One region of the Mycobacterium sp. NGS58 genome, then DNA from elsewhere that is predicted to be linked to it. Evidence: predicted binding sites of a transcription regulator. Region 1 holds the regulator's gene; the other holds the start of a gene.
What was found. Region 1 encodes LexA, which represses DNA repair genes until DNA is damaged. Its sites were predicted from a motif close to CGAACANNTGTTCG; they were not measured.
Positions count from the first base shown of each region.

Region 2: the regulator LexA is predicted to act here: its motif matches at 1,524-1,537, upstream of AC5Y4H_RS22515 (HNH endonuclease signature motif containing protein).

Region 1 is NZ_JCALCO010000008.1:67,543-71,751, reverse strand. It holds gene AC5Y4H_RS10025 (LGFP repeat-containing protein) at 1-1,318, shown strand, start outside; gene lexA (transcriptional repressor LexA) at 1,334-2,032, opposite strand; gene AC5Y4H_RS10015 (LysM peptidoglycan-binding domain-containing protein) at 2,326-2,820, shown strand; gene nrdR (transcriptional regulator NrdR) at 2,969-3,433, shown strand; gene AC5Y4H_RS10005 (peroxynitrite isomerase) at 3,483-3,968, shown strand; gene AC5Y4H_RS10000 (PhzF family phenazine biosynthesis protein) at 3,992-4,209, opposite strand, start outside.
Region 2 is NZ_JCALCO010000028.1:55,949-60,157, forward strand. It holds gene AC5Y4H_RS22510 (SDR family NAD(P)-dependent oxidoreductase) at 1-83, shown strand, start outside; gene AC5Y4H_RS22515 (HNH endonuclease signature motif containing protein) at 130-1,497, opposite strand; gene AC5Y4H_RS22520 (DUF4129 domain-containing protein) at 1,685-2,629, shown strand; gene AC5Y4H_RS22525 (hypothetical protein) at 2,626-3,108, shown strand; gene AC5Y4H_RS22530 (AAA family ATPase) at 3,128-4,108, shown strand; gene AC5Y4H_RS22535 (DUF58 domain-containing protein) at 4,105-4,209, shown strand, end outside.

The DNA of each region.
Region 1 (4,209 bases):
CAACATCGGGCGTTCCAGCCGCATCGCCACCTTCTCCGCGGCCGACAAGCCGGTCATCTTCTGGACGCCCGACCACGGCGCCTTCGTTGTGCGTGGGGCGATGAAGGTTGCGTGGGACAAGCTGCGCGCTCCGGCCGGCAAACTCGGTGCCCCGGTCGGCGACCAGGCCGTGACCGGCGACGTGGTCTCCCAGCAGTTCACCGGCGGCAAGATTTCGTGGAACCGGGCGAAGAACACGTTCAGCACGGAACCGTCCAACCTGGCGCCGCTGCTGTCCGGCCTGCAGGTGTCGGGTCAGGACCAGCCGAGCAATTCGGCCATGCCGGCGCATGCCAAGAAGTCCGCCTGGCACTGGTGGTGGCTGGTGGCCGCCATTCCGGTGGTGGCGCTGCTCGTGCTGTTGGCGTGGTTACTGTTCGTTTCCCGGCGGCGCCGGCCCGTCCACGACGAGGCCGCGGCCTACGCGCCGGGCCGCCGGGGGGACTTCGGCTACGACCCCGACGATCGCTGGGGGCACGACGACGCTGACGTCAGCGCGGACTCGTTCGGGCTCGGCGCGACGCACCAGCCTGAACCGGAACCGGACGCCGGGCGGGTCAGCTGGCAACGTCAGCGTCCTGCCGAAAGCGACTACGGGTTCGAGGAGGAAGACCCCGACGCGGTGGACACCGACTCGATCCCGGTCGTCTCCGGGGAGATGCTGGCAGAGGCCGACTATTCCGAGGCCGGGGCCGACTACACGGACTACACCGACGCCGTCCCCGAGGTTGCCGAGCCCGAGACGGCGGACGACGCCGCCTACGCCGACGCGGACGGCCCCGACGCGGCTTATGTGGCGGAGACGTATCCGTACGACGAGTCTCCCGACGTCGCCGTTCCCAGCACCCCGCCGGAAGGCGACGCCGTGGACGGCGCCCTGGAAACCGCTGAGCCGGAAGACGAATACCTTGACCTCGCCGCGCCGGAACCGGATGTCGAACCGGCAGCGGACACCGCGACGGAAGCCGACGTGGCGGACACCGCGGTGGGAGCCGCCGTGGTCGCCGATGCGGTCGAGGCCGGGCGTCCGGCACGAAGCGGCCGGCACGCCGCGGACGACGCCTCGGAGAACGGCCTGGCTGGACCGGACGGGCGACCGACGATCCACCTGCCGCTCGATGACCCGTACCAGGCGCCCGACGGATACCCCATCAAGGCCAGTGCTCGCTACGGCTTGTACTACCTGCCGGGCAGCGATCTGTATCAGGACACGCTCGCCGAACTCTGGTTTTCGAGCGAAGAGGTCGCGCAGGCCAACGGCTTCACCAGGGCTGACTGACTCAGCCCGCGCGCGTCAGACCTTGCGGATGACGGTGACGACCTTGCCCAGCACGCTCGCATCGTTGCCCGGGATGGGATCGAACGCGGGGTTGTGCGGCATCAGCCACACCTGACCGCCGGCGCGCTTGAACGTCTTGACCGTGGCTTCGCCGTCCAGCATCGCCGCGACGATGTCGCCGTTGTCGGCGACGTTCTGCTGACGGACCACCACCCAGTCGCCGTCGCAGATCGCGGCATCGACCATCGAGTCGCCGACGACCTTGAGCAGGAAGAGCGTGCCTTCACCGACCAATTCGCGCGGCAGGGGAAAGACGTCCTCGACGGCCTCTTCGGCCAGGATGGGTCCGCCGGCCGCGATGCGCCCGAGCACTGGGACGAACGTCGGCTCCGGCAAGGCGTCCGAGCCGGCCACCTCGGTGGCGGGCGCCGCCACGTCGTCGTCGGCCCCGCGGACATCGACGGCTCGCGGACGGTTCGGGTCGCGGCGCAGGTACCCCTTGCGCTCGAGGGTGCGCAGCTGGTGCGCGACCGATGACGTCGACGTCAGACCGACTGCGTCGCCGATCTCCCGGATGCTCGGCGGGTAGCCGCGGCTCGTGACCGAGGCGCGGATGACATTCAGAATGGTGCGCTGCCGTTCGGTCAGCGAGGAATCCACGGAGTGCAGCCGACCCTCGGGGCCGGCCGATGAAATGTCGTTGCTGTCGCCCATGGCACTGAATGTAGCCGCACCGCGAACGAGAATCAAACATGTGTTCGAGTGGCGTGTCGCGTCGTTCGGCCGCTCGGCGGAAAGCGTCCGAATTCGCGCGAATCACAAATGTGTAACTCTTCGAGATATCGGGTATTTGTGTCCTCGTGACAGTGGTAGAGGCCGACGAACTTGTCGGTGGTGTGATCTAGCGTTTGCTCGTGCGACACGCTTCGCTCAAATGTTCGGATTCGAACATACAGGCGATTACTGTCGAACACACGAGCGAGAGCTAGTTGACCGGAGGAAAGAAGATGACAGTCATCCACACGCCAGCGCCGCGGACCAGCAGTCTTCGGCGCCCGATCAATGGACCCGTCCAGGGGGCTCGCTACGGACGGGACGGGCTGGCCCGGTCCCGCCGGCCCGTGCCGTCGCGGCCGGCGGGCGCCGCCACGCGCTACTACGGCACCGGGGTGGCAATGTCGGTCGCTCCGCACCGCAGGCGCGCCACTACCTGGGCGTCGACGATTGGGCTGGCGCTGGCCGCCGGCGCAATCACGCTGTGGCTGGGCCTCGTCGCAAACGTCGGTCAGGTGCTCAACGGCGATTCCACGAACTCGGCGGCCCACGTTCCCGACCGGCTCGCCGTCGTCCGTGTCGACGCGGGGGAGTCGCTGCAGGATTTCGCGCACCGGGTGGCGCCCGGCGCGCCGACCATCCAGGTCGCCGACCGCATCCGCGAACTCAACGATCTTCGCTCGCCCAACCTGATGGCGGGCCAGACCCTCATCGCCCCGGTCGGCTGAGCACCGTTGTGCAGAAACCGCTTTGGGCCGACAGTTGCTGACGCCGGCGGTGACCCCACACGCCCGGCGGCTCCATTAGCAGTGCTGGTCAGCGCGCGGGTACGCTCAAGGTCCTGCGGTACCTTGTCGGCGCGATGAAGGAGCGGTCATGCATTGTCCGTTCTGCCGCCATCCCGATTCGCGGGTGATCGACTCGCGCGAGACCGATGAAGGCCAGGCCATCCGCCGCCGCCGCTCCTGTCCCGAATGCGGACGACGTTTCACCACCGTGGAGACTGCGGTCCTGGCGGTGGTCAAGCGCAGCGGCGTCACCGAACCGTTCAGCAGGGAGAAGGTCATCAGCGGCGTCCGCCGGGCCTGCCAGGGACGTCAGGTCGACGACGATGCGCTGAACCTGCTGGCCCAACAGGTCGAAGACACCGTCCGTGCCGCGGGCTCGCCGGAGATACCCAGTCACGAGGTCGGTTTGGCCATTCTCGGGCCCCTGCGCGACCTGGACGAAGTCGCCTACTTGCGGTTCGCCTCCGTGTACCGGTCGTTCGAGTCCGCGGACGATTTCGAACGCGAGATCCAGGCCCTGCGCGATCACCGCGGAGTGGCAGCCCCAGGCTGACGCCGCCGGCCGTCCCGGCCCGCATCGTCACCGGGCTAGGCTCGCTCTCATGCCCATTGACTTGCATCCCGACCTTGCGGCGCTGGCCCCGCTCCTTGGGACCTGGTCCGGCAAGGGAGCGGGTAAATACCCGACCATCCCGCCCTTCGACTATCTCGAAGAAGTCGTGTTCGCCCACGTCGGCAAGCCCTTTCTGAGCTACGGCCAGAAAACCAAGGCGGTAGCCGACGGCAAGCCGTTGCACGCCGAAACCGGTTTTCTTCGGGTGCCACAGCCCGGTCACATCGAACTGGTTCTGGCGCACCCCAGCGGTATCACCGAAATCGAGGTCGGCACCTACTCGGTCACCGGTGACCTCATCGAAATGCAGATGTCGACCACGGCGGTGGGGTTGACGCCCACCGCCAAAGAGGTGACCGCGCTCGGCCGTTCGTTCCGCATCGACGGCGACGAGCTCTCCTACACGGTGCAGATGGGTGCGGTTGGGCAGCCGCTGCAGGACCACCTCGCCGCCGTGTTACACCGGCAGCGCTAAAGCACCCGCCCGGCGGGGCGTCGTCAGTCGAGTTGTCTCACACCGTCGTTGACGACCCGCCCGGTTACGGCGACCCAGCCCTCGGCGCTCCACCTCGTGTCGATCACGGAGCCCTTGCCCTGAATGATCCGCAGGCTCTGGCTCAGGTAATCGGTGATCCGCATCGCCGCGGACCCGGTCGCCTCGTCCTCGACCACACCGAGGTTGGCGGCGAACATGCGCGCCCGCACCGACCCGGCCG
Region 2 (4,209 bases), on a different contig from region 1:
TCGATCCCGCCAAGGTCACCGGGCGCACCATCGGTCACCTCCAAGTTCTCGACGGCAGCTTTCGTCCCTTCGCGGTGGACTAGGCGGGCGCGGTCGCAATCACCGCGTTGATGACCCGACACCTCAACATCATTCACCTCCGGGCGGGTCAGGATCGCCGCGCAGGAGCTCGTCGGGATGATGAGCGTGGTTGACGACGGGCGGTCCTGTGCCATCGGTCCAGCCGAGTCGCCCGTTGCCGGTGACGACGGTGCGCCATTCGCCCCTGCCCACCGCGCCGTGATCCGAACCGCAGGCGAAGAACAGGTTGTCCGCGTCGGTCGGGCCGTCGTCTGCCCATTCGCACGCATGGTGCACCTCGCAGTGATAGCCGGGCTCCAGGCAATTAGGGTGGGTGCAACCGCGGTCCCGGGCGTAGCAGATGAGTCGTTGATCCGCGGTGGCGATGCGTTTCTGCCGGCCCAGGTACAAAGGCCGGCCGGTGTGCTCGTCGAACACGGCGAGGTAGTGAATTGCGTTGGCGGCCATCCGAATCAGATCCGGCATCGGCAGTCGTGAACCGCCGCCGGTCTGCGCCGGCGCGGGCATCTGGATTGACGAGTCGCGCGCGGCGCGCGCCGCCTGATCGAGTTCGGCCAGCGTGGTGGTGGCGACCACGGTGACGGGATGGCCGCGGTGCATCCCGAGACCGCCTGAGGCGATCGCGGTCCCGAGCCCGAGCTTGAGGGCGTCGTGGCAGCGTTGGGCCGGTGTACGGTCGTCGCGCGCTTCGGGATCGCTGTCGGGGGTCTGATGGCGGCCGGGTCGCACCGCCGCTTCCAGGGCCTCGAGGTAGGCCCTGGCCTCGGGATCCAGTAGACCGGTGAGGCGCGACATCCCGTCGGGCCCTTGCGGGCTCAGGCGTATGCCGCGACGGCGGGCCCGATCGGCATCGGTGAAACGACCATCGGGATTGAGATAGTCCGCGATTCTGTGGCCCAGCCTGGTGACCACGGCGGCGTCGAGCCTGGTCGCGTGCTGCACCAGTGTGCGCTCCGCGTCGGCCGCATCACAGGGGGAGACGGTGGACGGCAACGCGTCGATCGCGGTACACACGGCGCGGATATGGTCCTCGCCGACCGAGCCCGCCTCGACCGCCGCGGCCAACGCCGGTAGCTCGGGTGGCAGTGCTGCGCCGGTCAGCGAACGTCGTGGTCGGAGGCGGGTCGCGAGCCTGAAGCGACGCGTGACTTCTCTGGGCGGGACGCGAAGCCGCGCCCACAACGTGGCGCGCACCGCGGGAACGCACCCGATCTCGTCCGCCGGGTCGGCGATTTGCCCGAAGACCCTGTACATCATGCCTCGATTGAGGCGCTCCTGGGTTTCCAGGCGGGCGGCGAATTCAACGCGAAAGGCGCTGCCGACCATGTCCGACGGCGTCTGGCGTAGCACCTCGTGGGCCGCATCGATTGCGTCGAGCGCGGAGCCCACTCGTTCCCGCGCCTGTTCCGCACTGATGAAAAGACTCACGCAGTCCACGGTATCGAACATAGGTTCGAGCGCCAGCGAGCCTTACGAACTTGTGGATGAACTCCCGACTGTGGATACGGGGTACGCCGGGTCCTGGCCCTGGGGTCGCCTGACGTGCAACTATGAGAAAAGCCAGTGCCGCAACAACCAATCGAGTGGCGTGCCAATGCCTGGTATGGACAAGCCGACAGGGCGGGTCGTCGCCCTGATCGTTCTGCTGCTCGTGGTGGCTGCCGCCCTGCGCGGCTACCTTCCCACTCGGCATGACGCGGCCCGCAGCGAATCGGGCGGCCGGGCGGCGCTGGCTTTCGTGGTTGCGATTCTCGCCGTGGCGCTTGCGCTGATCGCGGTCGCCGTGGTCGCGCGCCTGCGAGACCCTCGAGCCGCCGCGCCGAGTGCCGGCCGGCTGTCCGACATGCTGGGCACCGGCAAGGGACGACCGAGCTGGCGCGTGCTGTTGATCGGGCTCGCCGTGATCATGGCGTGGCTGCTGATCGTGATGTTGCTGGTCCGCTTCCTGCCCCACGGCGTCGCTCCCGGCCCGTCCCAGGCCGACAGCGGCGGGGCACCGTCGACGCAGCCGCCCGCACAGCCACCGCCGCAGCATCCGCACCGCCCTCGCGACGCCTCGCAGAACATGCTGGGCATCCTGCTCGCGTGCACAGTCGCCATGCTGGTGATGTTCGTCGTCGGGACCGTCGCGTCGGCGCGTCGGCGCTGGCGTCCTGCGGCTCCGGTCATCGCCGACGACGAGCCGGCCGAATCCCCTACGCCCCCCGCGCGTTCGGAGTCGCTGGCGCGAGCGGCCGAACGAGGACTGGCCGAGATGACCGACCTGAGTCGGGAGCCGCGAGAGGCGATCATCGCCTGCTACGCCGCGATGGAACGCGAACTCGCACAGGTTCCCGGCGCAGTTCCCCAGGAATTCGACACCCCGACCGAGGTGCTGGCCCGCGCGGTCGAACACCACGCCCTGCACGCCGACAACGCCGTCCAATTGGTGAATCTCTTCGCCGAGGCGCGGTTCAGCCCCCACGTGATGAACGAGGGCCACCGCGACATCGCGGTGCGCGCCCTTCGATTGGTCCTCGACGAGCTGGGCTCACGGAGTGCGGCATGAAAAAGATTATCTCCCTAGGTGTTTGCCTCGTCGTCGGCATAGAACTGTTGGCACTGACGCAGCACGATCGACGGTGGGTACTGGCTGCCTCGGGTCTGGGGCTGGCGTTGGTGCTGCTCAGCCTCCGCCGCGCCCTGGCGCGCGGATTCGATGCCGACGCGGAACCGGATGCCGACGATCTCGGGGATTCGTTGCGCCGCTGGCTGTCCACCACCGAGACGACGATTCGGTGGTCGGATTCCACCCGGGCCGACTGGGACCGCCATCTGCGCCCGATGCTCGCGCGCCGTTACGAGATGACAACCGGCCAAAGGCAGTCCAAGGACCCTGTGTCCTTCCATGCCACCGGGCGCATCCTCTTCGGCCCGGAACTGTGGGAATGGGTCAACCCGAACAACGTCATTCGCACCGGTGACCGTCAACCGGGCCCGGGCCGTGCGGCGCTGCAAGAGATTCTGCAAAAGCTGGAGCAGGTATGACAGGAGGCGCGATCCCAACATGACGCTGCCGGCCGCGACCACGACCGCCCACTGCGAGGCGATTCTCGACGAGATAGAGCGCGTAGTGGTGGGTAAGCGCTCCGCACTGCGGCTCATCCTCACCGCGGTCCTCGCGCGCGGCCACATCCTCATCGAAGACCTGCCTGGCCTGGGCAAGACGCTGATCGCGAGATCCTTTGCCGCCGCGCTAGGGCTGCAATTCACCCGGGTGCAGTTCACGCCCGATCTGTTGCCGGCCGACCTGCTCGGCTCGACGATCTACGACATGCAATCCGGCCGCTTCGCTTTCCGGGCCGGCCCCATCTTCACCAACTTGCTCCTGGCCGACGAGATCAATCGCACACCGCCGAAAACCCAGGCGGCGCTGCTGGAGGCGATGGCCGAAGGCCAGGTCAGCATCGACGGTGAAACGCACCAACTGCCAAGGCCTTTCATCGTGCTGGCCACCGACAACCCGATCGAGTACGAGGGCACGTATCCGCTACCCGAGGCGCAACTCGACCGGTTCGCGATCCGGCTGGAACTGCGGTATCTCAACGAGCGCGACGAGACCTCGATGTTGCGCCGCCGCCTCGAACGGGGTTCGGCGGAACCAACGGTCAACCAAGTCGTGGACGCGCACGATCTGCTGGCGATGCGTGAATCGGTCGAGCAGGTGACGGTGCACGAAGACGTCCTGCACTATGTGGTGTCGCTCGCCAATGCGACGCGACACCATCCGCAGGTTGCGGTGGGGGCCAGCCCGCGCGCCGAACTCGACCTCGTGCAACTCGCCCGCGCCCGCGCGCTGCTGCTCGGCCGCGACTACGTCATCCCCGAGGATGTGAAGGCGCTGGCCATCGCCGCCGTGTCACACCGGATCACTCTGCGCCCGGAGATGTGGGTACGAAAGATCCAGGGCGCCGACGTGATTGGAGAGCTGCTGCACCGCCTGCCGGTGCCGCGAACCGGCGCTGGCGCCGGAGAGAGCCCGGCGTGACGTCCAGCGTGGAGGTTGAGTTCCGCTGGCGCGCATCGGGATTGACCCTGGCGATCGCGACCTGCGCGGGGTTTGCGCTGGCCGCCGCGGTGATCGGCGCC